Regions from separate parts of the Pectobacterium artocarpous genome, predicted to be linked through region 1. Evidence: predicted binding sites of a transcription regulator. Region 1 holds the regulator's gene; each other region holds the start of a gene.
The links. The regulator CRP, encoded in region 1, controls carbon source genes, mostly activating them, when cyclic AMP is high. The targets are predictions, from matches to a motif close to ATGTGANNNNNNTCACAT.

Region 1 (7,636 bases):
TCGGCTTCGGTGGGGCTACGGACGTTTCCAGCCGTTCGTAAGCCGCCGTGGCGATTTTCCACGCCAGCCAGAGTAAATAGGCGCTGCCGAGCACTTTCAGGATAACGTGCAGCGCGGGATAAATCAGAATCAACCCGCCGACGCCGAATGCCACCAGCAGCAAAATGCTTTGCATGCCCAGCATGATGCCAATCATCAGCCACAGCGAGCGTACAAAGCCAAAATTCGCGCCCGAAGTAGTCAACAGCATATTATTCGGGCCCGGCGTGATGGCCGCGACCCACAAAAATCCTAACATCGACAGAAATAAACTCAGTTCCATTATTTATGGGCGCTCCTGACCCAAATATCGTACCCACTGGCAGCATTGAAGCTAACAGTGTGATATTGATCGTACAAGAGCCGACAATAAGATTTCCATATCCTTTATGTATGACCATTTTCATCCGCTGAGCGGTGCCCATAACCCGCATCTGCAAACGCTACTCCCGCGTCTGATTCGCCGTCGCGTACAGTTTTCACCCGTCTGGCAATCGCTCGAATTACCCGACGGCGATTTCGTCGATCTGGCGTGGAGTGAAACGCCCGAGCAGGCGCGGCACAAACCGCGCATCGTGCTGTTTCACGGGTTGGAAGGCAACTTTCATAGCCCCTATGCCCACGGCCTGCTGCATGCCTGTAAACAGCATGGCTGGCTCGCCGTCATCATGCATTTTCGCGGATGCAGCGGTAAGCCCAACAGGATGAAGCGTATTTATCACTCCGCTGAAACCAGCGATGCCAGCTATTTTCTGCACTGGATGCAAGAGACACTGGGCGTGGTGCCTACCGCTGCCATCGGCGTGTCTCTCGGCGGCAACATGCTGGCTTACCTGCTCGCCCAGCAAGGCGAAGCTTGCTCCCTATCCGCTGCCGTCATTGTTTCTGCACCATTAATGCTCGAACCCTGTAGCCGTCGGATGGAACAAGGCTTCTCCCGCGTCTACCAGCACTACCTGCTGCGACTGCTGAAGCAAAACGCCGGCCGCAAGCTGGCAGCCTACCCGGATACGCTGCCAATTCAGTTGCCGCAGTTGAAGCGAATTCGCCAGTTGCGAGAGTTTGATGACGTTATTACATCACGTATCCACGGCTTCCGCGATGCCGCCGATTACTATCGACGCTGTAGCGCCCTGCCGCTGCTGCCTCAGATACGTAAACCGCTGCTCATCATCCATGCGAAGGACGATCCTTTCATGACGTCAGAGGTGATTCCCGACCAGTCGCAGTTACCGTCAAATATTGAATATCAGCTAACAGAACACGGCGGGCATGTCGGCTTCGTCTGTGGAACGTTGCTGAAACCGGAAATGTGGCTGGAACAGCGCATTCCCAACTGGCTTAGCCCGTTTTTGGACCACGCCACCGATTCTTCAGGAACCTTTCACTCAGGAACTTTTTATTCAGGAGGAATCGCGTGATTATTCCCTGGCAACAGCTCGATCCAGAAACGCTGGATAACATCATCGAATCTTTCGTCCTGCGGGAAGGTACCGATTATGGCGAACAGGAGCGCTCATTGGCGCAGAAAGTGGAAGATATCCGCCTCCAGCTCAAATCTGGCCAGGTCGTTTTGGTGTGGTCCGAACTACATGAAACCCTCAATATTATGCCGCGCAGCCAGCTCAATGCAGGAGGCCATGCCCCTTATTGAGTATGCCGAAAGGCGTGAAAGAATGCGCCAAACATGCTAACAATGATAAAAACTTACGTCATTTTTGAGGATGCGCGCAGGCTCTCAGCCGATGCGTGTATCGCGATCACGGAGTTACGCGCCTTATGTCACATCAGCATCCGATTATTGCGGTTACCGGCTCTAGCGGGGCAGGAACAACGACAACCAGTCTGGCTTTCCGTAAGATTTTCCAGCAACTTAATCTGCGCGCCGCCCAGTTGGAAGGGGACAGTTTTCACCGCTATACCCGCCCGGAAATGGATATGGCCATTCGCAAAGCACGTGATTTAGGCCGCCATATCAGCTATTTCGGCCCGGAAGCGAATGACTTCAGCCTGCTGGAACAGTCGTTTATCGAATATGGTCTGCACGGTCGTGGCCAAACGCGTAAATATCTTCATACCTACGATGAAGCCATTCCGTACAATCAAGTTCCCGGAACCTTCACGCCGTGGGAGCGGATGCCGGAACCCACCGATATCCTGTTTTATGAAGGGCTACACGGTGGCGTGGTTACCGAACAAAACGACGTAGCACAGCATGTCGATTTGCTCGTCGGCGTGGTGCCGATCGTCAATCTGGAATGGATCCAAAAGCTGATACGCGACGTCAATGAGCGCGGTCACTCGCGTGAAGCGGTAATGGATTCCGTCGTGCGATCCATGGAAGACTACATCACCTATATTACGCCGCAGTTCTCTCGCACACACATCAACTTCCAGCGCGTGCCCACCGTGGACACCTCCAATCCGTTCGCCGCCAAGTCGATTCCGTCGCTGGACGAGAGCTTTGTCGTTATTCATTTTCAGGGCCTGGATAATATTGATTACCCCTATCTGCTCGCCATGTTGCAGGGATCATTTATCTCCCACATCAATACGTTGGTCGTTCCCGGCGGGAAAATGGGGCTAGCGATGGAACTCATCATGGCACCGCTGGTGCAGCGGTTAATGGAAGGGAAAACCATCGAATAAGCGAAACTGGGCGCGGCAATGTCGTGCCCAGAGAAAGAGATTAAGCCAGCACCCGAATTTCGTGACTATGCGTCACCTCAACGGCCTTGCCCAGCATCAGTGCCACAGAGCAGTATTTTTCCGCCGACAGGGCTACAGCGCGTTCAACGATTTTGTCGGTCAGCCCTTTTCCCGTCACGATAAAATGCAGATTGATATGGGTAAATAAACGCGGCGCTTCAGACCGGCGCGCTGACGTCAGTTTCACCTCACAATCCGCTACATCGTTGCGGCCTTTTTGCAGAATCGAAACCACATCAATCGCGCTGCATCCCCCCACAGACATCAACACCATTTCCATCGGGCTGGGCGCTTTATCGCCGGAATTGCCGTCCATCAACACCTGATGTCCTGACGCGGATTCGCCCAAAAACGTTAAGCCTTCAACCCATTTTACCCGTGCCTGCATGGTGCCTCTCCACTAAAAATTTTTTGAAAATTTATACCGTTACTGTACAAAAATCAGCGTTAATCAGAGCTTTGTCATGCTGAAGCGAGACAACACAAGACACATCCTTAAAGCTGTGTTAAAACGAAAATAGAATAGACCTTTTCTGGACAAACCCAGAAACGAAGAAGATGATGACGTAGCCAGATATACCCAGCCACGTTTACGGTGCGGCAAGGCAGCACCGGAAAATCAAGGGTCAGTGGTTCCAGTATATTCCCTGACGTCATTCTGCCTAGACTGAATTTTGTTTTTTTAGCAGTTAAACACGCCGTACAGGGAACTCTGACCCCTGTAATTTGCGCAGTGAATTACAACAGAGGATGATAGCGAATGGTTCTCGGCAAACCGCAAACAGACCCAACTCTCGAATGGTTCCTTTCCCATTGTCATATCCACAAGTATCCATCGAAGAGCACGCTTATTCACCAAGGTGAAAAAGCAGAAACGCTTTACTACATCGTGAAAGGCTCTGTCGCAGTGCTAATCAAAGATGAAGAAGGCAAGGAAATGATTCTTTCCTACCTCAATCAGGGCGATTTTATTGGTGAGCTCGGCCTGTTTGAAGAAGGTCAGGAACGCAGCGCTTGGGTGCGGGCAAAAACCGCCTGTGAAGTGGCTGAAATTTCCTATAAAAAATTCCGCCAGCTAATCCAGGTTAACCCAGATATCCTCATGCGTCTGTCTGCACAAATGGCAAGCAGACTCCAGGTTACCTCAGAGAAAGTCGGCAACCTCGCCTTCCTTGATGTAACTGGCCGTATTGCCCAAACCCTACTCAACCTGGCTAAACAACCTGATGCCATGACGCATCCAGATGGTATGCAAATAAAAATTACCCGTCAGGAAATTGGGCAAATCGTTGGCTGCTCGCGTGAAACCGTGGGCCGCATTCTGAAAATGTTAGAAGACCAGAACCTGATCTCTGCGCACGGTAAGACAATTGTCGTTTACGGCACTCGCTAAATCCCTGTTGCTCTACCCTACCAACAAAAAAGCGTGAAGCCTCGGCCTCACGCTTTTTTATGGTGTGCCATCCCTGCTCCCCCTTACAGACCGTCGCAAGCGGCGTGGAAAAACGTTCCCTACGTTTTTTATCGCTGCTCTTTTAAGAACATCACTCAGTTTGCTGCGTTAACAACCTGTGCGACGGCTTTGGCGAACTTCTCCATCCCCTGCACAATGTCGTCTTCATCAATGATCAAAGACGGCACAAAGCGGATGACGTTCGGACCCGCCATCAACACCATCAGGCCCTGAGCCGTTGCAGCAGCCAGAAACTCGCCCGCACGGCCATGCCACTGCGATTTCAGTTCTGCCCCCAACAGCAGCCCCATACCGCGCACCTGTTCAAATACACCGTACTGTTGGTTGATTTTTTCCAGCTCACTGACAAAGCGAGCGTGCCGATCCGCCACGCCTGACAGCACTTCTGGCGTATTGATGATATCCAGCGCAGCTTCCGCCACCGCACAGGCCAGCGGGTTACCGCCATAGGTGGTTCCATGTACCCCGACCGTCATCACAGAGGCAATTTCTTCCGTCGTCAGCATCGCACTAATCGGGAAGCCGCCACCCAGCGCTTTAGCGGTGGTGAGAATATCCGGCGTAATGCCGTAGTGCATGTAGCTGAATAGTTTGCCAGTGCGCCCCATTCCGCTCTGCACTTCATCAAACACCAGCAGCGCCTTATGCTGATCGCACAGATCGCGAACACCTTGTAAAAATTCAGGTGTCGCAGGCGTAATACCGCCCTCACCCTGAATCGGCTCCAGCACGACGGCACTGGTGTGATCGTCCATCACCGCTTTGACCGCAGCCAGATCGTTGAAAGGAACATGGACAATATCCGCAGGCTTAGGCCCGAAACCATCGGCATATTTAGGCTGTCCGCCAACTGAAACGGTAAACAGCGTGCGGCCATGGAACGCATTATAGAAAGCGATGATCTTGGTTTTATAAGGACTATGGCGTTTAACCGCATAGTGGCGCGCCAGTTTGAAAGCGGCTTCGTTAGCCTCAGCACCAGAATTAACAAAGAACACGCGGTCGGCAAAAGTGGCATCAATCAATTTGCTGGCGAGGCGTAGCGCAGGTTCGTTGGTGAAAATATTGCTGGTGTGCCACAGCTTTTCACCCTGTTGCTGCAATGCGTTCACCAGCGCAGGATGACAGTGACCCAGTGCCGTAACCGCAATGCCGCCGGAGAAATCGATATACTCACGGCCATCTTGATCCCAGACGCGGCTCCCTTTACCTTTCACTGGTACAAACTTCGCGGGTGCATAAACCGGCAAAATCACTTTATCGTGAGTATCCCGTGTCACTGCTTTCTGCTCTGCTGCCATTTGCTGCCTCACTCTGCTGTCCATTATGTCGAAATGAAAATATAGTCAATAAATATGCATAAAAAATCAATTACAGGCAATATTAAATCGGCTACTGTAGAGAATAACTTTCTATCTCGCTAAATTTTAAGGAAATTATCCAAAAGTTGATGCCCTTGCTGGCTGAGAATGCTTTCTGGATGAAACTGCACACCTTCCAGCGGAAGCGAGCGATGGCGGATTCCCATAATCTCGTCATGCTTACCTTCATGTTCGCTCCAGGCCGTGACCTCAAAGCAATCGGGTAGCGAGGAAGCATCAATGATGAGTGAATGATAACGGGTAACCGTCAAAGGCTGAGCCAGTCCCGTGAAAATCCCCGTATCATTGTGCGCAATCGCAGAAGTTTTCCCGTGCATAACCTGTCTTGCACGCACCACATGCGCGCCGAACGCCTGCCCCATCGCCTGATGGCCAAGGCACACGCCCAGAATCGGTAATTTATCGGCAAAGTGACGGATAGCAGCCAATGAAATGCCCGCCTCATCCGGCGTACAAGGGCCCGGTGAAATGACCAATCGCTCAGGCGCAAGCTGTTCAATCTCACGCAGTGTGAGTTCATCATTACGCTTCACCAAGACCTGTGCGCCAAGCTCACAAAAGTATTGGTAAAGGTTGTAGGTAAAGGAGTCGTAGTTATCGATGATTAGCAGCATATTTTACTTAACTTATTGATAAATAATAAACATATCATTTAATCTTTCTTTCCATACCCGCACAAATACCCGCAATTTTTTTCGATACATGCTTATGGGATAAAGCGGTTAAAGCCATTGTACCTGTCTCCGGCATGAAAGGGATGACAAGAAATTGACGTTCACAAAACGCTAAGGATATCGATGCCCCTACGGCAGGACACATTACACCGCGCCAGCCCCTTTTTTGGGAGGGGCTGGCGCTCATCTTTCTTATGTGGGTGATTTTTCCATGACTCACTCGATCGGGAACAGAAAGCCATCCCCCACCTTCCCCCCACTTACTCAGGGATCACGGCTTCCCCCACCTGATTTTCATGGCTAGATTAAAAATTATTATTTATTAGTGAGTTAAATCATTCCCCCACTTCGCGCCTATATATGCGTGGGAAGTGGGGGAAAATGCCGGATAGAAAGACTTCTTATCCGTTCGCCCCCACTTTCCCCCGTTTAATCCCCCACCTTATTCCGTTGTGATAACGGCGTGATCCGTTCCCCCTCAAAGGCGATCAGGCCATCCTTTTCCAGCTTGTCCAGCCAGCGGCTAAACTTCTTGTTTACATCAAAGCCCATTGCCCGCATATCGTCTCGTACTAATGAGCGGGTGCATCCTTCACCGTTAGCTGTGCGTGAGCGAATAGCCTGCCACAGTGCAAAATGATTTTCCGTCAGCCGTGGGATACCGGCTAAGTCGGGATCGCTGGCAGCCTCATCCTCTCTGACTTCACGGCCTTCATCGTTCAGCACCAGTGAGGTGATCTGGTCGCCATCATCGTCCACGTACAGATCGACGGCATTCAGATCATAGGCGCGACGCGGCGGCTCTTCCGCATCCTTCATCTTGGTGCAACTGAGGATCAACGCGCCGCCTTCACCTTCACGCCTGACGTTAAATTCCACGTCCAGCGCGGCACGGAAGGCGCTGGAGCCGCGTGCTCCTTTGTCCTGATCTTTACCGGAATGATGGATAATCAGCACCGTGGCCTGTGTCGCTGCTTTAATCGCGTCGCATCCCTGAATGAATGCGCCCATATCTTTAGCCGCGTTCTCATCCGAACCGCCAAAACAGCGGGCAAGCGTATCCAGAATAATCAGACGAACCGGCATACCGGAGGCGACTTTCACATCGCGGGCGGCACGTATCACCTGCTGTACGCTCTCCGGACTGGCCGGAAAAATTGGGCAATCGACACGATACAGCGCATCAATCGGGCTACCGCCGTTAAGCGTCTGCTCCCATGCCCGGATACGGCGGGGAACGCCAATCCCACCTTCACCAACAACATAAATCACTGCGCCCTGTGTCACCGGCTTGCCTGCCCACGGTTTGCCGGTGGCAATATGGCATCCCCACGATACCGCCAGAAACGACTTATACG
Region 2 (7,636 bases), on a different contig from region 1:
GAGGCATAAGCCGGCCCCAGCAACATGTCACGCTGCACGCCGATGGCGCTGAATGCATAGCTGCGCAGGTAGCCTAACGGCGTGAGCCCCAGACTTTTAGCTTTGGACTCACTCATCATTAAAACGACCGCCGCGCCATCCGTCAGCGGAGTACTGTTAGCCGCCGTAACCGAACCATGCCGACGATCGAACGTCGGGCGTAAACGGGAATACTGATCCAGTGCGGAATCATGGCGCACATTGTTATCTTCACTTAGCGCCTTCTCATAAGGAGGGACGTAAGCCGTCATCACTTCATCGCGCAGCACGCCAGATTCCCAGGCCTGAGCCGCCAATTTGTGCGAACGGTGCGCCAGTTCATCCTGATCTTCACGCGTGATGCCGTAGGTTTTTGCCATCTGTTCCGCAGTATCGCCCATGCGTAACCCGGTGGAATACTCCGCCACGGCGGGCGCAACTGGCAGCAGGTCTTTCGGGCGCAGACCGCTTAACTGTTTCAACTTCTGCCCCAGCGTCCTGGCTTTGTTCATATCCACCAGCCTTCTGGCCAGCGCTTTGCTGACACCAATGGGCAGCACGGAAGAGGAATCCGCGCCACCGGCAATACCGACTTCCACTGTACCCGCCATAATACTTTCTGCCACGTTGGCAACCGCTTGAAAACTGGTGGCGCAGGCGCGCGACACACTGTAGGCATCGGTATGTACGCTCATTCCCGTACCGAGCACGATCTCTCTGGCGATATTCGGCGCTTCGGGCATTTGGACCACCTGCCCGAACACCAATAACTCGATCAACTCAGGATCGATACCGGTGCGAACCAGTAATTCACTGGTGACGAGCTTCCCTAATTCGAGGGCGGGTACGCCGTGATAGGCCGTTGCCTGCCGGGCAAAGGGGGTGCGTAGTCCGCTCACGAACGCAATGCGATCGCCACGGCGGGTTATCAGAGGTAATACCTCACTCATAAACGCTCCTGTTAACCGAAAATACTCCCGTTAACCAAAAATAAAGTACGCGTACAACAGGTCAGACCTGATTTCATTGTTAACCATATGGTTACATTACGCAAAGGTACGCAACACAAAAGTGTGAAGAGCATGCGAGTAGCAGCCAACAAAGATCGAGAAAGAGTAAAAACAGAAAGAATAGAGGTGGGGTTATACGTGAGGGGGAAGCCATGACAGGCAGAAGCCACAAGAGGGCTCCTGCCAGGACAAAAATTAACGCAGACCGAGCTGGAAAATCAACGTTTCAGCCTGGCAGCTGAACGTAAAATCGATGTCCAGCTTAATGCCGCCATCCACATCTTCCAGCGTGCTAACGATGTCGCAAGGTTCAGACTCTACCGACCGCGCTTTTTCCGTCAGGGCAGCCAGCGCCGCTTCCGCATCAGAACGATCGCCGAAAACTTTGCTGTAAGACGCCGTGCAATCGGTGTTATCCATAATGGTGCCGACATCGACACAGCAGCAGGCTGCGGTTTCTTCAGCACTGCATTTGTTGATTACGTTCGTCATGTTTTTTTCCTCTTAAAACGCGGGAGATATGATCAAGTTCAAATATTTTTATCTTCCTTATATTTTACTCCCTCATCCCAAAGCAGTGCCAGCACTTCATGCCAGCCAGTAATTTTAGTGATATCAATCACATTAAGGTGTTATCCGGCAGTAAAAATCGAGTAATATCCCTTCACACAAATTAACCAAAACGTTAAGCAGATCTAAATTCCGCATCATTTTGGAAATATTACCAATACATTAATGCAACATTATTGTGTTCCCAACTTATACTTTGGCAACTGGTCTGATTTGTCAGGCTGGGTGCGCCCCCTACAATGCGCGTCCCTTGTTACCCCGTGTAACAACGTTAAATAACAAGCATATAAAGAGGTTTTGGTCATGAGCCAGAAAAACCTGTTCAAACAATCCACAATTGCTGTTGCGGTGGCCCTGTTTTCAGCAAACGTGTCCGCGGCTGGTTTCCAGCTAAATGAATATTCCTCATCCGGTCTGGGACGCGCGTTTTCTGGTGAAGGTGCTGTAGCCGACAATGCAGCCTCCGGCAGCCGCAACCCGGCGACCATGACTATGTTTGATCGCCCGTCGTTCTCCGGTGGCGTCACTTATATCAACCCGGATATCGATGTTCAGGGCAAAAACTCCCTGACGGGACAAGATACCAGCGCCAAAAATATCGCGCCGCACGCCTGGGTGCCCAATCTGCACTTTATTATGCCGCTCAATGAGCAGTGGGCAATTGGCGCATCTTCGACCACCAACTACGGTCTGGCGACGGAGTTCAATGATAACTACGCCGCAGGCTCTATCGGCGGACAAACCGATTTGGTGACGTCGAATCTGAACCTCAGCGCGGCCTACCGCCTGAACCAGCATTTCAGCTTTGGTCTGGGTGTTAACGCAGTTTATGCCGATGCCAAGATTGTGCGCCGGGCTGGCGAACTGGCTAATATTCCTGTCGCTGCCGGTGGAGTGCAAGGTGTTGTCTCTGGCCCGTCTTCAGAACTGGCTCGTCTGGAAGGTAAAGAGTGGGGCTACGGCTGGAACGCCGGTATTTTGTATGAAGTAGATGAAAACAATCGCTTCGGCCTGACTTATCGTTCCAAAGTCGATATCGATTTCGATGGCGATTACAGCAACAATCTCCCAACCGCTGCTGGCGGCACTGGCGGAGCAAAAATTCCTGGCAAGCTAACACTCAACCTGCCAGAAATGTGGGAAGCCTCGGCTTACCACCGTGTCGCACCGAAATGGGCGGTACACTACAGCCTGACCTACACCAGTTGGAGCCACTTCCAGGAGTTGAAAGCGACAGGAAACGGTGGTAACACATTGTTCCATAAAGACGAAAGTTTCCGTGATGCCTACCGTATCGCACTCGGCACCACTTACTATCATGACGATAATTGGACGTTCCGTGGCGGTGTCGCGTTTGATGACAGCCCAGTACCGGCCGACAAGCGTTCTATCTCCATCCCGGATCAGGATCGCTTCTGGTTAAGTGCGGGGACAACCTATGCATTTAATAAAGACGCGTCTGTTGATGTCGGCGTGTCCTACATGCACGGCAAACAAGTTGATATCAGCGAACCTATCTCTGATGTCGCTGGTTCACCACGCTATAACTTTACCTCCAAAGGGAAAGCCTGGCTGTACGGCGTGAACTTCAACTATGCGTTCTAAATAAGAACAGACGTTCTTATTTCTCTACCGCATAGAACGTGATAAAGCAGGTAAGGCAACTTACCTGTTTTTTTATTGCCTGTATTTAACGCGATAAAGGCACAAAAAAGGCCGCTTCGCGGCCTTATTACTCTTTTCGGCTAATACCGATTACTCAGGTTTAACCTCAATATAGTCCAGACCCAGCGTGCTGCTGGTGTAGCTGCGGATTTTATTGGTCATTTCAATATTACCATCCAGCTTCTGGCCATAAGATGGAATGATCTCTTTCAGTTTGCCCTGCCATTCTGGCGTCGCCACTTTATCTTTAAACACTTTTTCCAGCAAGCTCAGCATAATCGGCGCGGCGGTAGAAGCACCTGGCGAGGCGCCCAGCAGTGCGGCAATCGAACCATCCTGAGAAGTGACGATTTCCGTACCCAGCTTCAACACGCCGCCTTTCTGATCATCTTTCTTGATAACCTGAACGCGCTGGCCGGCAATCGCCAGTCTCCAGTCTTCTTTCTTCGCGTTAGGAAAGTATTCCTGCAACGAGGCAAAACGATCGTCGTCATCCATCATGACCTGACCGATCAGGTACTTCACCAGATCGAAGTTATCCAGACCCACGTGCGTCATTGGCATAATGTTGGAGAAGGTCACGGAACCGACCAGATCCCACAGCGAACCGTTTTTCAGGAATTTGCTGGAGAAGGTAGCAAATGGCCCGAACAACAGTACCGGCTTACCATCAAAAATACGCGTATCCAGATGAGGAACGGACATCGGCGGCGCGCCTACAGAAGCCTTACCGTACACTTTTGCCATGTGGCGCTTCACAATCTCCGGGTTTTCTGTCACCAGGAATTCGCCACCCACTGGGAAGCCACCGTACAGATCGGCCTCAGGAATACCGGATTTCTGCAGTAGCGGCAGCGCTGCCCCACCCGCACCGATGAAGACGAACTTCGCCTTAATCACGCTCTCTTTCTCACCGTGCTTCAGATCGGCGTAAGTCACACTCCAGGTGTTGTCCGCATTACGTTTAATATCACGCACTTCTGAATTCAGGTGCAGCGCGAAGTTAGACTTGGTTTTCATCGAGCCAACCAGTTGACGTGTGATTTCACCATAGTTCACGTCAGTACCAATAGGCATGCGAGTCGCCGCAATCTTCTGAGCCGGATCACGACCTTCCATCACCAGCGGCGCCCATTCTTTGATCGTGTTGGGATCGTCAGAGAATTCCATGCCACGGTACAGCGTACTGTGCTGCATTGCATCATAGCGGTGCTTCAGGAAAGCCGTGTTCTCATCGCCCCAGACAAAAGCGATGTGCGGCACGCTATTGATGAAAGAGTGCGGATTATTCAGCACACCGTTTTTCACCTGATAGGACCAGAACTGGCGTGAGACTTCAAAGGCTTCGGTAATTTCCAGCGCTTTGCTGATATTGATTGGGCCATCGGGATTATCCGGCGTGTAGTTGAGTTCCATGAAGGCCGAGTGACCCGTACCGGCGTTATTCCAGCCGTTGGAGCTTTCTTCCGCCACGTTATCCATACGCTCAACCATATCGATAGACCAATCCGGCTGCAGTTCCTGTAAATACACGCCTAACGTAGAGCTCATAATGCCCCCGCCGATCAGTACCACATCCGTTGTCTTCTCTGTCGTTTTAACATCTTCAGCCATCGCCAGTGGGGCGCTAACCACCACGCTCATGCAGAAGAACATAGCCAGTAGTTTTTTCATGCTTATATCTCTATTTTTATAAGTGCAGGTAAAGAGAATTCCAGGCATTCATTAACACACGACCGTACCATCATCAGTAAAAGCATCATTTTTATGACCTTTTTATTAATCACCTTGCTAACAAAAAGATCAGCGTGCTGACACATTTCAGCCGTGATGGACGTGAGTAGCGGTTAACAACGTTGCATTATTGTTATCTAACGAAAGGAAATAAATTTTAGTAAGTAAATAAACGGACAACAAAGTAATAACTTTTGAGAAACAAACCACAGAATCAGTAGGGTAACAATAAGTTTAGCAGTGTTTTATAAAAGTCACAGGCACCCGAAGGTGCCTGTGGGAGGGGCAATACGGTTCAACACTATTCCGCTGAATCGATCTCATCGAGCGAGTCTTCAATCACCGCCGCATTCGGGTTCTTCTGCGGGGTAATTTGCCCATCACTGGCAAGGAAATCATGCCGCTGGAAGTAGGCTTCACGCATCATCAGGTAAGGATCGGAAGAGTTACGCAGCAGACCGTCGGAATCTAACAATTGCGCTCGCGTTTCTATCCCTTCGATAGCCCATTTGCCTGCAGACATCCAGAACGTCAGGTAGCTCAGCATCGGATACAGCGTATCCACTACGCCACCGCCATCTTCGCGGGGTGTCATGCTACCGTAGCCGGGCACCATCACATAAGGCCCGTAACCCACACCATAATTACCCAATGTGCTCCCAAAACGGCGAGACTCTTCTTTTGCCAGTTTCGGATTCGCCATTGACGCGACGTCAATCAGCCCCCCCATACCGAGTATGGTATTCAGGAAGAACCGGTTAAAGTGAATCATCGCTTTATATGGTTTACCTTCAACGAAGTAGTTCACCATCGTTGCAGGCTCTTCCAGGTTGCTGAAGAAATTCCCCAGTCCATTACGTGCGGGCTTCGGTACATAATCGCGCCAGGCAACAGCCACAGGACGCAACAGATAAGGATCCAGAACGTCATAGTTAAAGCTGAACATGGTACGGTTAAAGCCTTCAAACGGATCGGAACGACCTTCTTGATCGCGATCCCCGGAACTGGCGCAGCCGATCAGTAACACGCTGGCAAACACCACCCCACTCAGGCGGTAATTCATATCTGTTCTCCCTGATTTATAGTGTGCTATACCCGCGGCCGAAAATGGGTATTCCCAGTATCAGCCCCAGCCGATGAGGCTGAGCGACAAGGACGGGATATCGACCAACAGTGTAACATTTTATAGCTCCACCGCTACGTTGGCTTACGTATTACTGCATTTTCAGAGAGTTGCCATTTTTCTTATCGGGCAACTCGCAGCATCGGTGCGACACGCACTCCAGCGTAGACGACAGCACGGTATTTCATGGCTCCCCTCACAGGATAGCACTGCCAGCCTAAATCAGTGAGCCACACCGCCCTCCCATAATGTAAAAACTGACTACGCTTATCATCAGGGTTATCGGTGCTCGCTCCTCAACGTCAGTACCGTTAGCCACACGTTAACTGGCCCACTCGTCGAGAGAATCGCTATGAATCCACCTTCAGAATCCAGACAAACCCGGCAAGAGAAAGACGTTGCGGTAGAGAGTAAGGAAAGCACGCAAGGAAAAGCGATCGATGTAGATGAAAATCATTTGCCTTCCCCTGCCGCCGCGATCCATGAGGAGATTCGTCAGGAAGGGCAAAAGGAACTGGAACGCGATGCAATGGCGTTATTGTGGTCGGCGATTGCAGCAGGGCTCTCCATGGGAACCTCATTCATGGCAGTCGGCATGCTCCACAATCCTCTGGTTGGCGTTCCCGGCGGCTTTCTGCTGGAGTGTTTCGGTTACACCATCGGCTTTGTGATTGTCATCATGGCTCGCCAGCAGCTGTTTACCGAAAACACGGTCACGGCGGTGCTTCCCATCATGCATAAGCCCACGCGCAGCAATTTCTACCTGCTATGCCGATTATGGCTCGTCGTGTTGACTGGCAACCTGATCGGCACAGCTCTGGCCGCTCTCGCCTTTACCTACATGCCCGTTTTTGATGGCGAAACGCGGGAGGCGTTGGTCGACATCGCAATGAAAGTGATGAAGCACTCACCAACAGAGATGTTCGCCAATGCCATTATCTCCGGCTGGATTATTGCCACTATGGTCTGGATGCTGCCGCGCGCCAACTCCGTTAAACTGTGGATTATTATCATCATGACCTGGATGATTGCTTTCAGTAACCTCACCCACATCGTCGCCGGTGCCTCAGAGATTTTCTATCTTGTGTTCATTGGCCAAATATCCTGGCAGGCGTTCATCTGGCCGTTTGCCTTGCCCACGCTGGCGGGTAATATCATCGGCGGCACTTTTATTTTCGCACTCATCAGCCATGCGCAAATTCGTAACGACATGAGCCATCCATACCGCGAAAAAAACCCAAAAAGGCATGAAAACGCCGAAAAAGAACGCCCGTAAGCACGTCGATTGCCCACACTTTGAGCAAACACACTGTTAAGTGCTTATTCTCAGAGCGAAAATGCGTATAATAGCCGGGCTTCACGTCCCCGTAGTTAAACGGATATAACAAGCCCCTCCTAAGGGCTAGTTACTGGTTCGATTCCAGTCGGGGACACCATTTATACTTCGCGAATCGCTGCCATAATGCAACGATGAGTGAACAAGTATCAGGTTTAGACTCAAGCGAGGGGTGATAGT
Region 3 (7,636 bases), 130 kb from region 1:
CACACCCTGCCATCTGGAGAGGATGGGGTGGACAGCGTATACCCTGGCGCTGCTGCAACGTATTCCCAGCCTTGAACTGGTGATGCTGGACTCCCAGTGCTGCGGTATTGCGGGCACCTATGGCTTCAAGAAAGAGAATTACGCCACGTCGCAAGGCATTGGTGCACCGCTGTTCCAGCAGATTGAAGAAAGCGGCGTCGATATCGTGGTGACGGACTGCGAAACCTGTAAGTGGCAAATTGAGATGTCGACCAGCAAACGGTGTGAACACCCGATCACGCTGCTGGCGAGGTCATTAGCGCAGCCAAAATAAACGGTGGCAGGGAGCAAAACGGGTTATTTCCCCACTCTTGTTGAGAATAAGAATCTATCGCAAAAATAACTTTACAAGTGCGAATGATAATGATTATTATTGCTGTGCGTTCCGGGGAACGATGTCATGTACCTGTGTTAACTACCGATGGTTTTCATGACGATTCGGCTTCTCTGTGAAGGCACGACATTGCTCACATTGCTTCCAGTATTATTTAGCCAGCTCGGGTGCTGGCTTTTTTTTTGCCTATCTTTCTTGTCCCGTATCCCGTTCTGATTTTTCGAACAGCGCGGTGAGTTTTTTGCGCTATCTTATTTACCCCTTCCCGTTACACTTTCCTTATCAGAAACGTGGGAGGAAAGAACATGATCTATTTACGTCAAGCGCAAGATCGCGGACATGCGAATCACGGCTGGCTCGACAGTTGGCACACGTTCTCATTTGCCGATTATTACGATCCTGATTTCATGGGATTTTCGGCTCTGCGCGTTATCAATGAAGACGTTATCGAAGGCGGTCAGGGCTTTGGCACTCACCCGCACAAAGATATGGAAATTCTGACCTATGTATTGTCCGGTGCGGTTGAGCATCAGGACAGCATGGGAAATAAAGAGCAGGTGCCAGCGGGCGAGTTCCAGATTATGAGTGCGGGCACGGGCATTCGCCACTCGGAATACAATGCCAGCAAAGACGAACAGCTACACCTGTACCAAATCTGGATCATCCCGGAAAAAATCGGGCTGACACCGCGCTACGAGCAGAAGCGATTTGATGGGCTGCAAGGGCGTCAACTGGTGCTATCCCCGGACGCGCGTGAAGGCTCGCTGAAGGTTTTTCAGGACATGAGGCTATGGCGCTGGGCGCTGAAAGCGCAGGAGCAATCGGTATATCAGATTCAGGCTGAACGCCGCGTCTGGGTGCAGGTCGTGCGCGGTACGGTAGAAATTAACGGCCAGAAAGCGGAAACCAGCGATGCGTTCGCGATCTGGGACGAAGCGATGATCTCCGTACACGCCAGCGAGGACAGCGAAATCCTGCTGTTTGATTTGCCGCCAGTATAACAATCACTACGCCATTACAGAGAAGCCCGCGTAGGAAAGGACGCGGGCTTTTTATTTTCTTAAAAGCCGCATGCTATCCTTCAGATTTTGCCCTCAGCCTTTACTTTATTGATGCTTTTTTTGTTAGACTTAGATTACTGTTTTTCAGGCATTTTAGTCGACGATGAAGAAAAAAAGACCCGTTCTCCAGGATGTTGCTGACCGCGTTGGTATTACCAAAATGACGGTAAGCCGCTATTTGCGTAATCCTGCGCAGGTGTCAACTGCGTTGCAGGAAAAGATCGCGATTGCGTTGGATGAGCTGGGCTATATTCCCAATCTCGCACCGAATATGCTCGCCAGTTCCACCAGCCGGGCGATTGGCGTGCTGCTGCCATCATTAACCAATCAGGTTTTCGCCGAGGTCTTGCGCGGTATTGAACGCACGGCGGAAGCGCATGGCTACCAAACCATGCTGGCGCACTATGGCTATCATCCTGACAGAGAAGAACAGCGTCTGACTTCGCTGCTGTCGTATCACATTGACGGGCTGATTCTGGCTGAGCGTACCCACACGCCACGAACGCGCCAGATGCTGAACGTCGCCGGTATTCCGGTGGTGGAACTGATGGATTCTGTCTCTCCCTGTCTGGATATGGCCGTCGGGTTTGATAACGTTCAAGCCGCCTACCAGATGACGCTGCGTATGATTACGTTGGGGCATCGCCATATCGTCTATCTCGGGGCACGGCAGGATGAACGTACGATTATGCGCTGTCAGGGCTACGAACAGGCGATGCGAGAAAGTGGGCTCAAAAGCTATTGCGTGATGAGCGAGAGGGCGTCCTCCTATTCGCTCGGTGGCGAGTTGCTGCGGCAGACGCAGGCGGAATACCCGCAGGTCGATAGCGTGTTTTGTACCAATGACGATTTAGCCGTCGGCGCGATGTTTGAATGCCAACGACAGGGGTTACGCGTGCCGGAAGATATCGGCGTAGCGGGTTTCCACGGACACGACATTGGTCAGGCGATGGTGCCGAAGTTGGCTAGCGTATTGACGCCGCGTGAGCATATGGGGCGCATCGGCACCGAGCGTTTGCTGGCTCGTCTGCGGGGTGAGCCAGTTTCGCAGGATATGATCGATGTCGGCTTTACCATATTGGACGGTGGAAGCCTTTAACTGCGGCGTTAGCCTGCCGCGCGCAGTGCGTCAACGCAGCGTTGCACGACTTCTTCTCGTGTGCCGTCAATATCGATCTTGAGGACGTCCGGCTCATCGCTGCCCGGTTCCTCCAGTGCATCGAATTGGCTTTTCAGCAGGTCTGTTGGCATGAAGTGGCCTGCTCTGGCTTTGTGACGTTCCAGCACCAGCTCAAAGCTGCCTTTCAAATAGAGAAATACCATCTTTTCGTTCCCTTCGCGCAGGCGGTCGCGGTAACGCTTTTTCAGCGCGGAACAGACGATGATGCCGGTCTCGTTTTTGTGTGCCAGGCTATAGGCGACATCGCTAAGCCGCTCCAGCCACGGTGCGCGATCGTCATCGTTCAACGGCGTGCCGCTGGCCATTTTTTGGATATTCGCGCGCGGATGCAGATCGTCGCCGTCAATAAATTTTGCCTGAATGGCGCGGCCAAGTTCAGCGCCAACTGAGGATTTTCCACTGCCTGATACGCCCATCAGAATAATGCTTCGACCTGACATAATTTGATCTCTATCTCAAACTGTAAATTAAATGATACTTAATGGTTCCATACTTTAACATGTTACCCGTATCATGTTACCGGTATCAAATGATGATGTGATACACCTCACAAACAATCAGTCAACCCAGATCGAGTGCCCTAAAGAGATTATTAACGATGACAGAAATCACCTCCGCCTATAGCGCCAGTGTGTTATTGACCATCGCCGCCGGTTCGGTCGCGCTGTTACTGGTACTGATTATGCGCTTCCGCGTCCACGCATTTTTGGCGTTGACGTTGGTGAGCCTGATCACTGCACTGGCGACGAAAACCCCTTTTGAGAAACTCGTTCCCACGCTGCTCAGCGGTTTCGGCAGCACGTTGGCATCCGTTGCTTTGCTGGTTGGTCTGGGGGCAATGATTGGTCGCCTACTGGAAGTGACTGGTGGCGCAAATGTGCTAGCGGATACGCTTATCAATAAATTTGGTGAGAAACGTGCGCCTTTCGCTCTGGGTCTTGCTTCTCTGCTATTCGGCTTCCCAATCTTCTTCGACGCCGGGCTGATCGTGATGCTGCCGATTATTTTCAGCGTGGCGAAACGTTTTGGCGGCTCAACGCTGACTTATGCCTTCCCTGCCGCGGGCGCGTTTGCCGTTATGCATGCCTTGCTGCCACCGCATCCCGGTCCGGTTGCTGCCAGTGAGCTGCTGGGTGCCAACATTGGCCTGCTGGTGCTGGTGGGTGCCGTGATTGCTTACCCTACCTGGTATTTTGGCGGTTATCTGTTCGGCCTGTGGGCAGGTAAAAAATTCCATTTGCCGCTGCCGTCAACGTTCCTGACCGAAGTAAAGGCAGATGAACAGCATACGCCGCCTCCGTTCAGCGTGGTGATGTGGGTGCTGTTGCTGCCGCTGATCCTGATTTTCCTCGATACCGGGCTGAATACGCTGACGGTAATGGGCGTTATCAGCGGCGATAGCGGTTTGGTGCAGTTCCTGCGTATGCTGGGGAAAACGCCGATTGCGCTGCTGATCACGGTCTTGTTCGCCATGATTATGTTTAGCGGCCAGCATAGCCGTAGACACCTTGAGAAGATCTGTGAAGGTGCACTGGGGCCGGTATGTTCGATTATTCTGGTAACCGGTGCGGGCGGGATGTTCGGTGGCGTTTTACGTTCTAGCGGTATTGGTGACGCGCTGTCTGGTGCGCTGGCGGATACTGGAATGCCGGTGATTGTGGCGGCGTTTGTGGTGTCTGCTGCACTGCGCGTGGCTCAGGGTTCCGCGACGGTGGCGCTGACGACGACGGCGGCGCTGATGGCACCTGCGGTGGCAGCGACCCCCGGCCTTAGCCAGTTCGATCTTTGCTTTATTGTGGTGGCGATTGCTGGCGGCGCAACGGTGCTGTCGCATGTGAACGATTCAGGTTTCTGGCTAGTTGGCCGTTTCCTCGAAATGGATGAGAAAACGACCCTGAAAACCTGGACGGTGATGGAAACGTTGCTTGGCACTATCGCGTTCCTGATTGCGCTGGTGGGCAGTATTTTCCTCTAATGTGTTTAACCCCCCCTCTTACAAGGGAAGGTTTTGACATTAATCCGGCGTAAAAATTATGCAGCGGTGATCATGAACGCCGATGGCACCGCGTAGCGGCATGATTTAGCCGGAAGCCTGGGTTCGCAGGGCGGCGGCGACTGAGCGCCCTGCGTCGGGCGCGTGCTACGCAGTAGCATGGAAATTACGGTATTGTCGCGCACGAAACCGCCTCTTAGTCGGCATAAAAAATGTGACTACAGAGGGCAATGACGCAGTTATAACTTCATATAAGCGCGTACGCCGTCGAGGAACATCTGCGTTGATAGCATCACCAGAATCAACCCCATCAATTTTTCCAGCGCGCTGACCCCTTTCTCACCCAACAAACGTAAGAACACATCTGACATCAGCAGGATGATGAACGAGATCGTCCAGGCGATAAACAGTGCCAGCGTCAGGTGCGGCAACTGATCGGGATACTGGTGGGAAAGCAGCATTAGCGCCGCGAGGATCGACGGCCCCGCGACCAGCGGAATCGCCATGGGCACCAGAAACGGTTCTTCTCCGGCTGGCAGACCGCTGCTGTTGCCTTCCTGTGAGGGGAAAATCATACGAATCGCGATAAGGAACAACACGATGCCGCCGGAAATGGAGACGGTTTCGGTACGCAGATTCAGGAACGCCAGAATGCGTTCGCCCGCAAATAGGAAGATCAGCATCAGCCCGAGTGCGATCAGCATTTCACGGATCAGCACCACGCGTCGGCGTTTGGGGTCAAGATGCTTGAGCACGGACATAAAAATCGGCAGATTGCCGAGTGGATCCATAATGAGCAACAGCAGCACCGTTGCGGAGATCATTTCTGTCATGTTGGTTTTTTACTCCCGAAACCTTGTTTCCTGACCTGTGCCATCTTCACGGGCGGGTCAACGTGATTACCCTGTGCCAGGTCGATGATATTAGAATGACTGCTGAAAAATGCCGTACTATCGAATAAATTCACTTGCGACTTGATGTACATTTTGTAAGGCTGAATGACACAATTATTTACGGGTTTACGACACGACACGCGCAACCTCTGCCGCAGATCGCTGAGTCAGCAATAACCAGGCGCTATCGACGTTAGCCACAATTCTTTTTGTTACCCCCAAAGCAGGACAGTTACCATGAAAAATGTTGGTTTTATTGGCTGGCGCGGTATGGTCGGCTCGGTTCTCATGCAGCGCATGGTGGAAGAACGCGACTTTGATGTGATTCACCCGGTATTCTTCTCGACTTCTCAGCACGGCGAACCTGCTCCGACGCTAGGCGGTCATCAAGGCGTGTTGCAGGATGCTTATAATATCGAAGCCCTGCGCGCGCTGGACATCATCATTACCTGTCAGGGCGGCGATTATACCAATGAAGTCTACCCAACGCTGCGTGAAAGTGGCTGGCAGGGCTATTGGATCGATGCCGCATCCTCGCTGCGCATGAAAGATGACGCGATTATTATTCTGGATCCGGTTAACCACGGGGTGATTCAGCAGGGTCTGGATAAAGGCATCAAAACCTTTGCTGGCGGTAACTGTACCGTCAGCCTGATGCTGATGTCATTGGGCGGTCTGTTTGCCAACAATCTGGTTGAGTGGGTTTCTGCTGCGACGTATCAGGCTGCTTCTGGCGGCGGTGCGCGTCACATGCGTGAACTGCTGACGCAGATGGGCGCGCTGCACGGTGAAGTGGCGGAAGCGCTACAGGACCCGGCTTCTGCGATTCTGGATATCGAGCGCAAAGTTACCGCGTTGACCCGTAGCGGTTCGCTGCCAACCGATAACTTCGGTGTGCCGTTGGCGGGTAGCCTGATTCCGTGGATCGACAAACAACTGGATAACGGCCAGAGCCGTGAAGAGTGGAAAGGTCAGGCGGAAACCAACAAGATTCTGGGCACCAGCAGCGTTATTCCTGTTGACGGCCTCTGCGTGCGCGTTGGCGCACTGCGCTGCCACAGCCAGGCATTCACCATAAAACTGAAAAAAGACGTGGCGCTTTCGGAAATCGAACAACTGCTGGCAACTCACAATGATTGGGTGAAAGTGGTGCCGAACGATCGCGACATCACCATGCGTGAACTGACGCCTGCTGCGGTGACGGGCACGCTCTGTACGCCAGTGGGCCGTCTGCGTAAGCTGAACATGGGGCCGGAATACCTGTCCGCCTTTACGGTTGGCGATCAGCTGCTGTGGGGAGCCGCTGAACCGCTGCGCCGTATGCTGCGCATCCTGCTGTAATACTTCTGCTTGTCTGGCGCAACATCGCTTGGTGTTGCGCCATATTTCGATTACATGTCTGACACTCTTCTTATTACGATATCTGACGCTTTCTCAGCATCACGCCACGCTATCCAACTGTTCCAGTACCTTGCGAGGGGAAATCAGTGGAACACGCACTTCGACCCGGGTGAACTTATCTGCTTCGCTGACGACGGTGATGCCATAGCGGTTGCCGTAGCGTGCTTTGATGCGGCGGTCGACCAAATTCATGCCTAGCCCATCGCCGCCGCTGCAAGGCTGATAGGTACCGGCGTTATCTTCCACTGACAGCTCCAGCGTGTTGGCGTGCAGTCGTCCGCTGATGTGGATGTGCCCGCTTTCAATCATTTGTGAGATACCGTGCTTAATCGCATTTTCCACGATGGGTTGCAGGGAAAATGCGGGTAATCGAGCCTCCCGCAGCGTCTCCGGCAGCGAAATCTCTACCGTCAGATGATCGGCAAAGCGCGCTTTCTCGATTTCGAGATAGGCGTTAACGTGTTCCAGCTCGTCATTGAGCGAGACTTCATCGTTGCTACGTTTGAGGTTTTTACGGAAAAATGTCGACAGATACAGCACCAGTTGACGAGCGTGATCGGGGTTGCGTCGTATCACGGCGGACAGCGTATTCAGGGCGTTGAACAGAAAATGTGGGTTGACCTGCGCGTGCAGCAGCTTGATTTCCGACTGAGCCAGCAGCTGTTTCTGCTGTTCAAAACGTCCTGTCAGAATCTGTGCGGAAAGCAGGTGGGCGATCCCTTCCCCTAGTGTGCG
Region 4 (7,636 bases), on a different contig from region 1:
ATCCACAGGGTGAGGGCAATATAGCGGGCTGGCAAAACAGGCTAACAGTCTGGACGACAAGCGAGGGTGAGAAAAAGGCCCCACTGACGTGGAGCCTTTATTTTACGCCTTTTCAGACAGTCATGGAAATTACATTGACTGAGTGAACGTACGGGTGATGACGTCTTGTTGTTGTTCTTTCGTCAGTGAGTTGAAACGCACTGCGTAGCCAGATACACGGATAGTCAACTGTGGATATTTCTCCGGGTTTTCCATCGCATCAAGCAGCATTTCACGGTTCATGACGTTGACGTTCAAGTGCTGGCCGCCTTCGATGCTAGCTTCGTGATGGAAATAACCATCCATCAGGCCGGCAAGGTTAGCTTTACGCACATTGTCATCTTTACCTAACGCGTTAGGGACGATGGAGAAGGTATAAGAAATACCATCTTTCGCGTAAGCAAACGGCAGTTTGGCAACAGAAGTCAGAGAGGCAACAGCACCTTTCTGGTCACGACCGTGCATTGGGTTTGCACCTGGTCCAAATGGAGCACCTGCGCGGCGACCGTCTGGTGTGTTACCCGTTTTCTTACCATATACCACGTTAGAGGTGATGGTCAGAACAGACTGAGTCGGGGTTGCGCCACGATAGGTATTCAGTTTCTGAATTTTCTTCATGAAACGTTCTACCAGATCACAAGCCAGTTCATCTACACGAGCGTCGTTGTTACCGAATTGCGGATATTCGCCTTCGATATCAAAGTCGATAGCCAGGCCGTCTTCATCACGAACCGGTTTCACTTTGGCATATTTGATGGCAGACAGGGAGTCAGCAGCAACAGACAGACCCGCGATACCACACGCCATAGTACGGAACACGTCACGGTCATGCAGTGCCATCAGCGATGCTTCGTAGCTGTATTTGTCATGCATGTAGTGAATGATGTTCAACGCGGTGACATACTGCTTAGCCAACCAGTCCATGAAGTGATCCATACGATCCATCACTTCGTCGAAGTTCAGTACGTCGCCTTTGATCGGTTCTGATTTCGGGCCAACCTGCATTTTCAGTTTTTCATCCACGCCGCCGTTGATAGCGTATAACATGGTTTTTGCCAGGTTTGCACGGGCGCCGAAGAACTGCATTTGCTTACCAACGATCATTGGGCTGACGCAACAAGCAATCGCGTAGTCATCGTTGTTGAAGTCAGGACGCATCAGATCGTCATTCTCGTATTGCAGAGAAGAGGTATCGATGGAGACTTTAGCCGCATAGTTTTTGAAATTCTGTGGCAGTTTTTCAGACCACAGGATGGTCATGTTTGGCTCTGGAGACGGCCCCATGGTGTACAGGGTGTTCAGGAAACGGAAGCTGGTTTTACTTACCAGCGTACGACCATCCAGACCCATACCAGCCAGAGACTCGGTCGCCCAGATCGGGTCACCAGAGAACAGTTCATCGTACTCAGGGGTACGCAGGAAACGCACCATACGCAGTTTCATGACCAGATGGTCAATCATTTCCTGGGCTTCTTCTTCGGTGATTTTGCCTGCTTTTAGATCGCGCTCAATGTAGATATCCAGGAAGGTTGAAACACGTCCAAAGGACATGGCCGCACCATTCTGTGATTTCACCGCAGCCAGGTAGCCGAAGTAAGTCCACTGAACCGCTTCCTGAGCGGTTGTTGCCGGGCCAGAAATATCGCAGCCATATTTAGCAGCCATTTCTTTAATTTGGCTCAGCGCGTGGTGTTGATCGGCAATTTCTTCACGTAGACGGATTGTTGCTTCCAGATCTTCGCCGTTTTCCAGTTTGGTTTGCAGAGAAGTGAACTGAGCAAACTTATCTTTCATCAGGAAGTCGATACCGTACAGCGCAACGCGACGGTAGTCACCGATGATACGGCCACGACCATAGGCATCTGGCAGGCCTGTCAGAACGCCAGATTTACGGCAACGCAGGATATCTGGGGTGTAAACATCGAACACGCCCTGATTGTGCGTTTTGCGGTATTCAGTGAAGATTTTTTTCAGTTGAGGATCCAGTTCACGACCGTAAACTTTGCATGAACCTTCAACCATTTTAATGCCGCCGAAAGGAATCAGAGCACGTTTCAATGGTGCGTCAGTCTGAAGACCAACGATTTTTTCCAGAGCTTTGTTGATGTATCCCGCGTCGTGAGACGTGATAGTTGCAGCAACATTGGTATCAAAATCAACAGGAGCGTGAGTGCGGTTTTCCTGTTTGATGCCTTCCATGACGCTGTCCCACAGCGCAGAAGTCGCTTTGGTTGCGCCAGCCAGGAAAGACTCATCACCTTCATACGGTGTGTAGTTTTTCTGGATAAAGTCACGAACGTTGACGTTATCCTGCCATTCACCTTTGCTAAAGCCTTGCCATGCATCGGCCAATTTTTCATTCAGCTCGGTCATTTTACACCTACCTTTGATATGGATTTCTTAAAACCCGACGTTGCGGCCGATTGCACCTCAGTGGTGCTTGTCTCCACCGCGCAAATAAATTACCCAATATGTTAAACCGACCAGAACACCACCGCCGATGATGTTCCCCAGCGTGACGGGAATCAGGTTATCGGTAATGAAGTGGCTAACGGTTAAATGTTCAAATTGAGAGGGCACCATTCCGATAGTGTTCCAGAATTCTGGGGCCGCAAAATTTTTGATAACGATGCCCATAGGAATCATGAACATGTTAGCGATACTGTGCTCAAAGCCACTGGCAACAAACATGGCGACAGGCAGGATCATGGCAAACATTTTGTCGGTAAGTGTACGGCCTGAGTAGCTCATCCACACGGCGAGACAAACCATTAGATTAGCCAGAATCCCCAGACACAGCGCTTCAACAAATGTGTGTTCAAGTTTGTGTTCAGCCGTTTGCAGGACGTTGAGACCCCACGCACCGTTTGCGACCATGTGCTCTCCCGAGAACCAGATAAGCCCAACGAAGAAGAGGGCACCAATCAGGTTGCCGACATAGACATTTGCCCAATTATAGGCTAGTTGCTTCCAGGTAATACGTCCACTGGCCTTGGCAATCACGATGAGAACGGTTGAGGTGAATAAGTCCGCACCGCAGACGACAACCAACATGAGACCAAGGGAGAAACAGATACCACCGATCAGTTTCGCGATACCGAAAGGAATCGTTGAGGTTCCTGTGGTGGCGGTAATATAAAAGACGAAGGCGATCGAAATAAATACACCCGCGGTTATCGCCAAATAAAACGTCGTACAAGGTTGTTTGGTAGCTTTATAAACTCCTGCGTCTTCAGCAACTTTTGCCATTGCGGCCGGGAGTAATAGAGTAAAGGGGTTGTCAGCTTTCACACTAACTCTCTCTTAAAAATTATTAGCATTGAGATACTAACAAAGCAGTATACGGTAAAATTTGATGTGGATCATATTGCAAGAAATTAACAGAGTGATGCAGGGGGTTAAAAGCGATGATTTAACACTTAATTTATTGAAATTTATAATAAAAAAATATTTTAAATTTTGCAAAAAGAGTTGAATGAGATGCGTTAAACCTAGCAATTTTGCGTTAATAAAAATCATGTTTTGTAGAATTTCAGTACCACCTTGTCTACGTAATTTAATTAAAAATTCACCATTCAATAACAATATTCTGATTATGCATTACGAATAATAAATATTGCTCTGTAGATAATAAAATAGCCCTTTAAGATAAAGGGCTATTCGGGATAACCAGAGGCAGATTGCTATTTGCCATAGCGCGTATTCATCAAGATAAGCCGCGCGGACTGCCTCCGTCAGACATTATTTTGCTTGCCAGTAACGACGTTTGGCCTGCTGCAGTTTTTCATAGGCCGCCAGCAGTGACTGGTGAGCAGGTAACGTGGTAAAGGTATCATCCACGGCAAACAAGCCGTAGAAGCAAGCTTCGCCAGCCACGGCGGCACTGGCGGCATCAACCGTTTCACTGCCGTACATTTTGGTAAAGGCGTCGTAATATTCTGCTGGGTCGCGCTCAGGCTCCTGCGCCAGTAACAGCAGGGTCTGAAGGCAACGGTAATAATTGCTGCGCTGCGCCGTAAAGACGGAGTCGTTGAAGTCCTGCGTCCACTCTGTCCAGCTTAGCGCTTGATCCAGATCGCCGCCGGCCAGTGCCAACATCGCTTTCAATTCGCCAACGCGCAGAGTAAACCAGCCATTATCTTTACCGGTAGCAATGCCGAGCAGTTCGCGTACGCGGGTGAAGTCATCCAACCCTTCGTCATCCAACTGTTGTAACAGAGCCAGATAGTCTTCTTTCTCCCATTTGCTGTCAGGCAGCGTCAGTAGCGTGTCACGCAGGTGAGCACCCATGCTGTTATTGGCCAATAACAGATCGTCAGCAGGGTAGATGTCTGACATTCCCGGCACGATGATGCGGCAGGCATAAACAGACAGATGCTCATAGTCGGCAATGTAAACTTCTTTATCTTCCTGTTTGAAGATCGCCATTAGCGTAGCGAATTCTTCTTCCGTCGACCCTTTAAAGCTCCAGTCGGCAAATTCATAATCCGCGTCTTTCTTGAACATATCCCAGGAGATCAGACCGCTGGAATCGATAAAATGGGTTTCCAGGTTGGCGTGCTCGGCCACTTCTTCATCATCAAACGTTGGTGGGGTGAAGACATCCAGATCTTTCAGACCGCGACCTTGCAGCAGTTCGGTGACGGTACGCTCCAGTGCTACACCGAAATCAGGGTGTGCGCCGAAGGAGGCAAAGCAGGTGCCGTTAGCAGGGTTAAACAAGACTACGCAGATAACCGGGTATTTTCCGCCCAGTGAGGCATCGTAAGAGAAAATCGGGAAGCCTTCTTTTTCCAGCGTCGCAATTGCTTCGACCACGCCAGGGTAGCGGTTTAGCACCGCTTGCGGGATTTCCGGCAGGCTGATGGACTCGGCAATGATGCGGTTTTTGATGCTGCGTTCGAACACTTCAGACAGTCCCTGAACGCGGGCTTCGTTGGCGGTGTTCCCAGCGGACATCCCGTTAGAAACATACAAGTTACCGATGATATTCATCGGAATATAAACGGTTTGCTGATCGGACTGGCGAGTAAACGGCAGCGCGCAAATACCTCTGTCAGCATTGCCAGATTGCAGATCGATGAGATCGCTGGCGCTCAGTTCCTGTTCGGGATCGTAAAATTTGTGCAGGCGGGCATCCAGAATACCTTCCGGCAGCGTGTCATCTGCCGGGATCGGGAACCATTTTTCATTCGGGTAATGAACGAAATCACCGTTGGCGATGGTTTTACCGAGATAGAAATCAGCGAAGAAATAGTTGGTGGACAGACGTTCGAAATACTCGCCTAACGCAGAAGCCAGTGCCGCCTTCTTACTGGCGCCTTTGCCGTTAGTAAAGCAGAGCGGGCAATCGCGGTCTCGAATATGGACAGACCAGACGTTTGGCACCGGGTTCAGCCATGACGCTTCTTCGATGTTAAACCCCAGGTCCTGGAGCTGATGTTGAAAACGGGCGATGGAGTCTTCCAGTGCGGCGTCTTTGCCTGGGATAAACGTTTGAGTCATGGAGTTCACTCTTATCGAGATTAACGGAAGCGGCATGATACGGATTTTTCTGTCCTGACACTATTTATTCATAACAGATCGGCAGCCGTGGAAAAGAACAGACGGCGTAACCTCTCGCTTTGTATAACGAAAGTGCGATAAGCGTTGCAGCCGCGATTGACGAGTGATAAAACCGATAGAAGGGCAAAAGTAGTGTGGTTATGGCGGCAGTTCCGTTATAACTACTATCTTGTAACAGCGGTATTTGTACAACGGTGATAAAACTGCCGCTATTTTTTAAGTGTGGTGAGGGGAAATGACTCAAATTTTTAATTTTAGCGCTGGTCCAGCAATGCTGCCGGTTGAAGTACTGCGTCGTGCTGAACAAGAATTGTGTAATTGGAATGGCCTGGGTACCTCGGTCATGGAAATCAGCCACCGTAGTAAAGAGTTTATGCAGGTTGCTGCTGAATCAGAACAAGATCTGCGTGATTTGCTGAAAATCCCCTCCAACTACAAAGTGCTTTTCTGCCACGGTGGTGCTCGCGCGCAATTTGCGGCAGTGCCGCTAAACCTTCTGGGTGAGCATTCAAGCGCGGACTATATTGACGGTGGATATTGGGCGCAAAGCGCAATCAATGAAGCAGAAAAGTATTGCACGCCTAACGTGATTGACGTGAAAACGCGTATAGACGGCCTGCGTGCCATTAAACCGATGCGTGAATGGCAATTGTCTGATGACGCGGTATTTGTACATTACTGCCCGAATGAAACCATTGACGGTATTGCGATTGAAGAAGATCCGGATTTTGGCGACAAAATTGTGGTCGCTGACTATTCTTCCAGCATCTTATCTCGTCGTATTGATGTCAGCCGTTATGGCGTGATCTACGCTGGTGCGCAGAAAAATATCGGACCTGCGGGTTTGACGCTGGTTATCGTGCGTGACGATTTGCTGGGTAAAGCACGCCGTGAGCTGCCATCGATTCTGAACTATCAGGTTCTGGCGGACAATGACTCCATGTTCAACACGCCGCCGACCTTTGCCTGGTATCTGTCCGGCATGGTCTTCAAATGGCTGAAAGAGCACGGCGGTCTGGCTGAAATGGAAAAACGCAATCAGGAGAAAGCCAACCTGCTGTATAGCACGATCGACGGTAATGATTTCTATCGTAATGACGTTGCGGTAGCGAACCGTTCTCGTATGAACGTACCGTTCTTGCTGGCGGATCCCGCGTTGGATAAAGTCTTCCTGGAAGAATCCGTTGCTGCGGGTTTGCATGCGCTGAAAGGCCATCGCGCAGTGGGCGGCATGCGTGCGTCTATCTACAACGCTATGCCGTTGGAAGGTGTGAAAACACTGACTGAATTTATGGCTGACTTTGCACGTCGCCACGGTTGATTAATACCAACCTCGCTATCCATTTTGATAAACCCCGGTCTTGCCGGGGTTTTGTGTCCACGTTGAAAGAATAGGCTTCACATGCAGGAATCCCTGACCCTACAACCCATCAAGCTCATTAACGGTACCCTTAACCTTCCAGGATCAAAAAGCGTCTCTAACCGTGCGCTGTTGCTGGCCGCCTTGTCTGAAGGAAAGACGCGACTGACTAACCTGTTAGACAGTGACGATGTTCGCCATATGCTTACCGCGTTAACCGCGCTAGGCGTGGAATATCATCTGTCATCTGACCGGACAGTCTGTGAGATTACGGGGCTTGGTGGGGCGTTTACGGCGACGCAACCGCTGGAGCTGTTTTTAGGGAACGCCGGTACGGCGATGCGCCCACTGGCCGCTGCGCTGTGCCTGACGGATGGCGATATTGTCCTGACAGGCGAACCGCGGATGAAAGAGCGTCCCATCGGGCATCTGGTCGACGCACTGCGTCAGGGCGGGGCGAAAATTGATTATCTGGAGCAAGAAAACTACCCACCGCTTCGTCTGTACGGTGGTTTTCAGGGCGGCGAAATCAGTGTTGATGGCAGCGTATCAAGCCAGTTTCTGACGGCGCTGCTGATGACTGCGCCGATGGCCGCGCAGGATACGCAAATCAGCATTCAGGGCGAACTGGTTTCTAAACCGTATATTGATATCACACTGAATATGATGAAA

Region 2: the regulator CRP is predicted to act here: its motif matches at 1,636-1,653, upstream of fadL (long-chain fatty acid transporter FadL).
Region 3: the regulator CRP is predicted to act here: its motif matches at 3,150-3,167, upstream of ACKQAD_RS02500 (GntP family permease).
Region 4: the regulator CRP is predicted to act here: its motif matches at 3,390-3,407, upstream of focA (formate transporter FocA).

Annotation. Positions count from the first base shown of each region.
Region 1 is NZ_JBJXVK010000003.1:209,905-217,540, reverse strand. Features, by position in the region: gene ACKQAD_RS03070 (LysE family translocator) at 1-322, opposite strand, end outside; gene ACKQAD_RS03065 (hydrolase) at 429-1,460, shown strand; gene ACKQAD_RS03060 (YheU family protein) at 1,457-1,693, shown strand; gene ACKQAD_RS03055 (phosphoribulokinase) at 1,819-2,688, shown strand; gene ACKQAD_RS03050 (OsmC family protein) at 2,729-3,136, opposite strand; gene crp (cAMP-activated global transcriptional regulator CRP) at 3,509-4,141, shown strand; gene argD (bifunctional acetylornithine/succinyldiaminopimelate transaminase) at 4,297-5,523, opposite strand; gene ACKQAD_RS03035 (aminodeoxychorismate synthase component II) at 5,643-6,218, opposite strand; gene ACKQAD_RS03030 (helicase RepA family protein) at 6,708-7,636, opposite strand, start outside.
Region 2 is NZ_JBJXVK010000004.1:112,328-119,963, forward strand. Features, by position in the region: gene fadI (acetyl-CoA C-acyltransferase FadI) at 1-968, opposite strand, end outside; gene ACKQAD_RS03685 (YfcZ/YiiS family protein) at 1,224-1,520, opposite strand; gene fadL (long-chain fatty acid transporter FadL) at 1,902-3,203, shown strand; gene mqo (malate dehydrogenase (quinone)) at 3,354-4,937, opposite strand; gene mlaA (phospholipid-binding lipoprotein MlaA) at 5,299-6,060, opposite strand; gene ACKQAD_RS03705 (formate/nitrite transporter family protein) at 6,473-7,396, shown strand; tRNA gene ACKQAD_RS03710 (tRNA-Arg) at 7,482-7,556, shown strand.
Region 3 is NZ_JBJXVK010000003.1:81,321-88,956, forward strand. Features, by position in the region: gene glpC (anaerobic glycerol-3-phosphate dehydrogenase subunit GlpC) at 1-313, shown strand, start outside; gene ACKQAD_RS02485 (pirin family protein) at 679-1,374, shown strand; gene gntR (gluconate operon transcriptional repressor GntR) at 1,538-2,533, shown strand; gene ACKQAD_RS02495 (gluconokinase) at 2,542-3,054, opposite strand; gene ACKQAD_RS02500 (GntP family permease) at 3,213-4,589, shown strand; gene ACKQAD_RS02505 (YhgN family NAAT transporter) at 4,847-5,440, opposite strand; gene asd (aspartate-semialdehyde dehydrogenase) at 5,738-6,841, shown strand; gene ACKQAD_RS02515 (LytS/YhcK type 5TM receptor domain-containing protein) at 6,941-7,636, opposite strand, start outside.
Region 4 is NZ_JBJXVK010000008.1:45,587-53,222, forward strand. Features, by position in the region: gene pflB (formate C-acetyltransferase) at 130-2,412, opposite strand; gene focA (formate transporter FocA) at 2,470-3,330, opposite strand; gene ycaO (30S ribosomal protein S12 methylthiotransferase accessory factor YcaO) at 3,781-5,544, opposite strand; gene serC (3-phosphoserine/phosphohydroxythreonine transaminase) at 5,840-6,925, shown strand; gene aroA (3-phosphoshikimate 1-carboxyvinyltransferase) at 7,007-7,636, shown strand, end outside.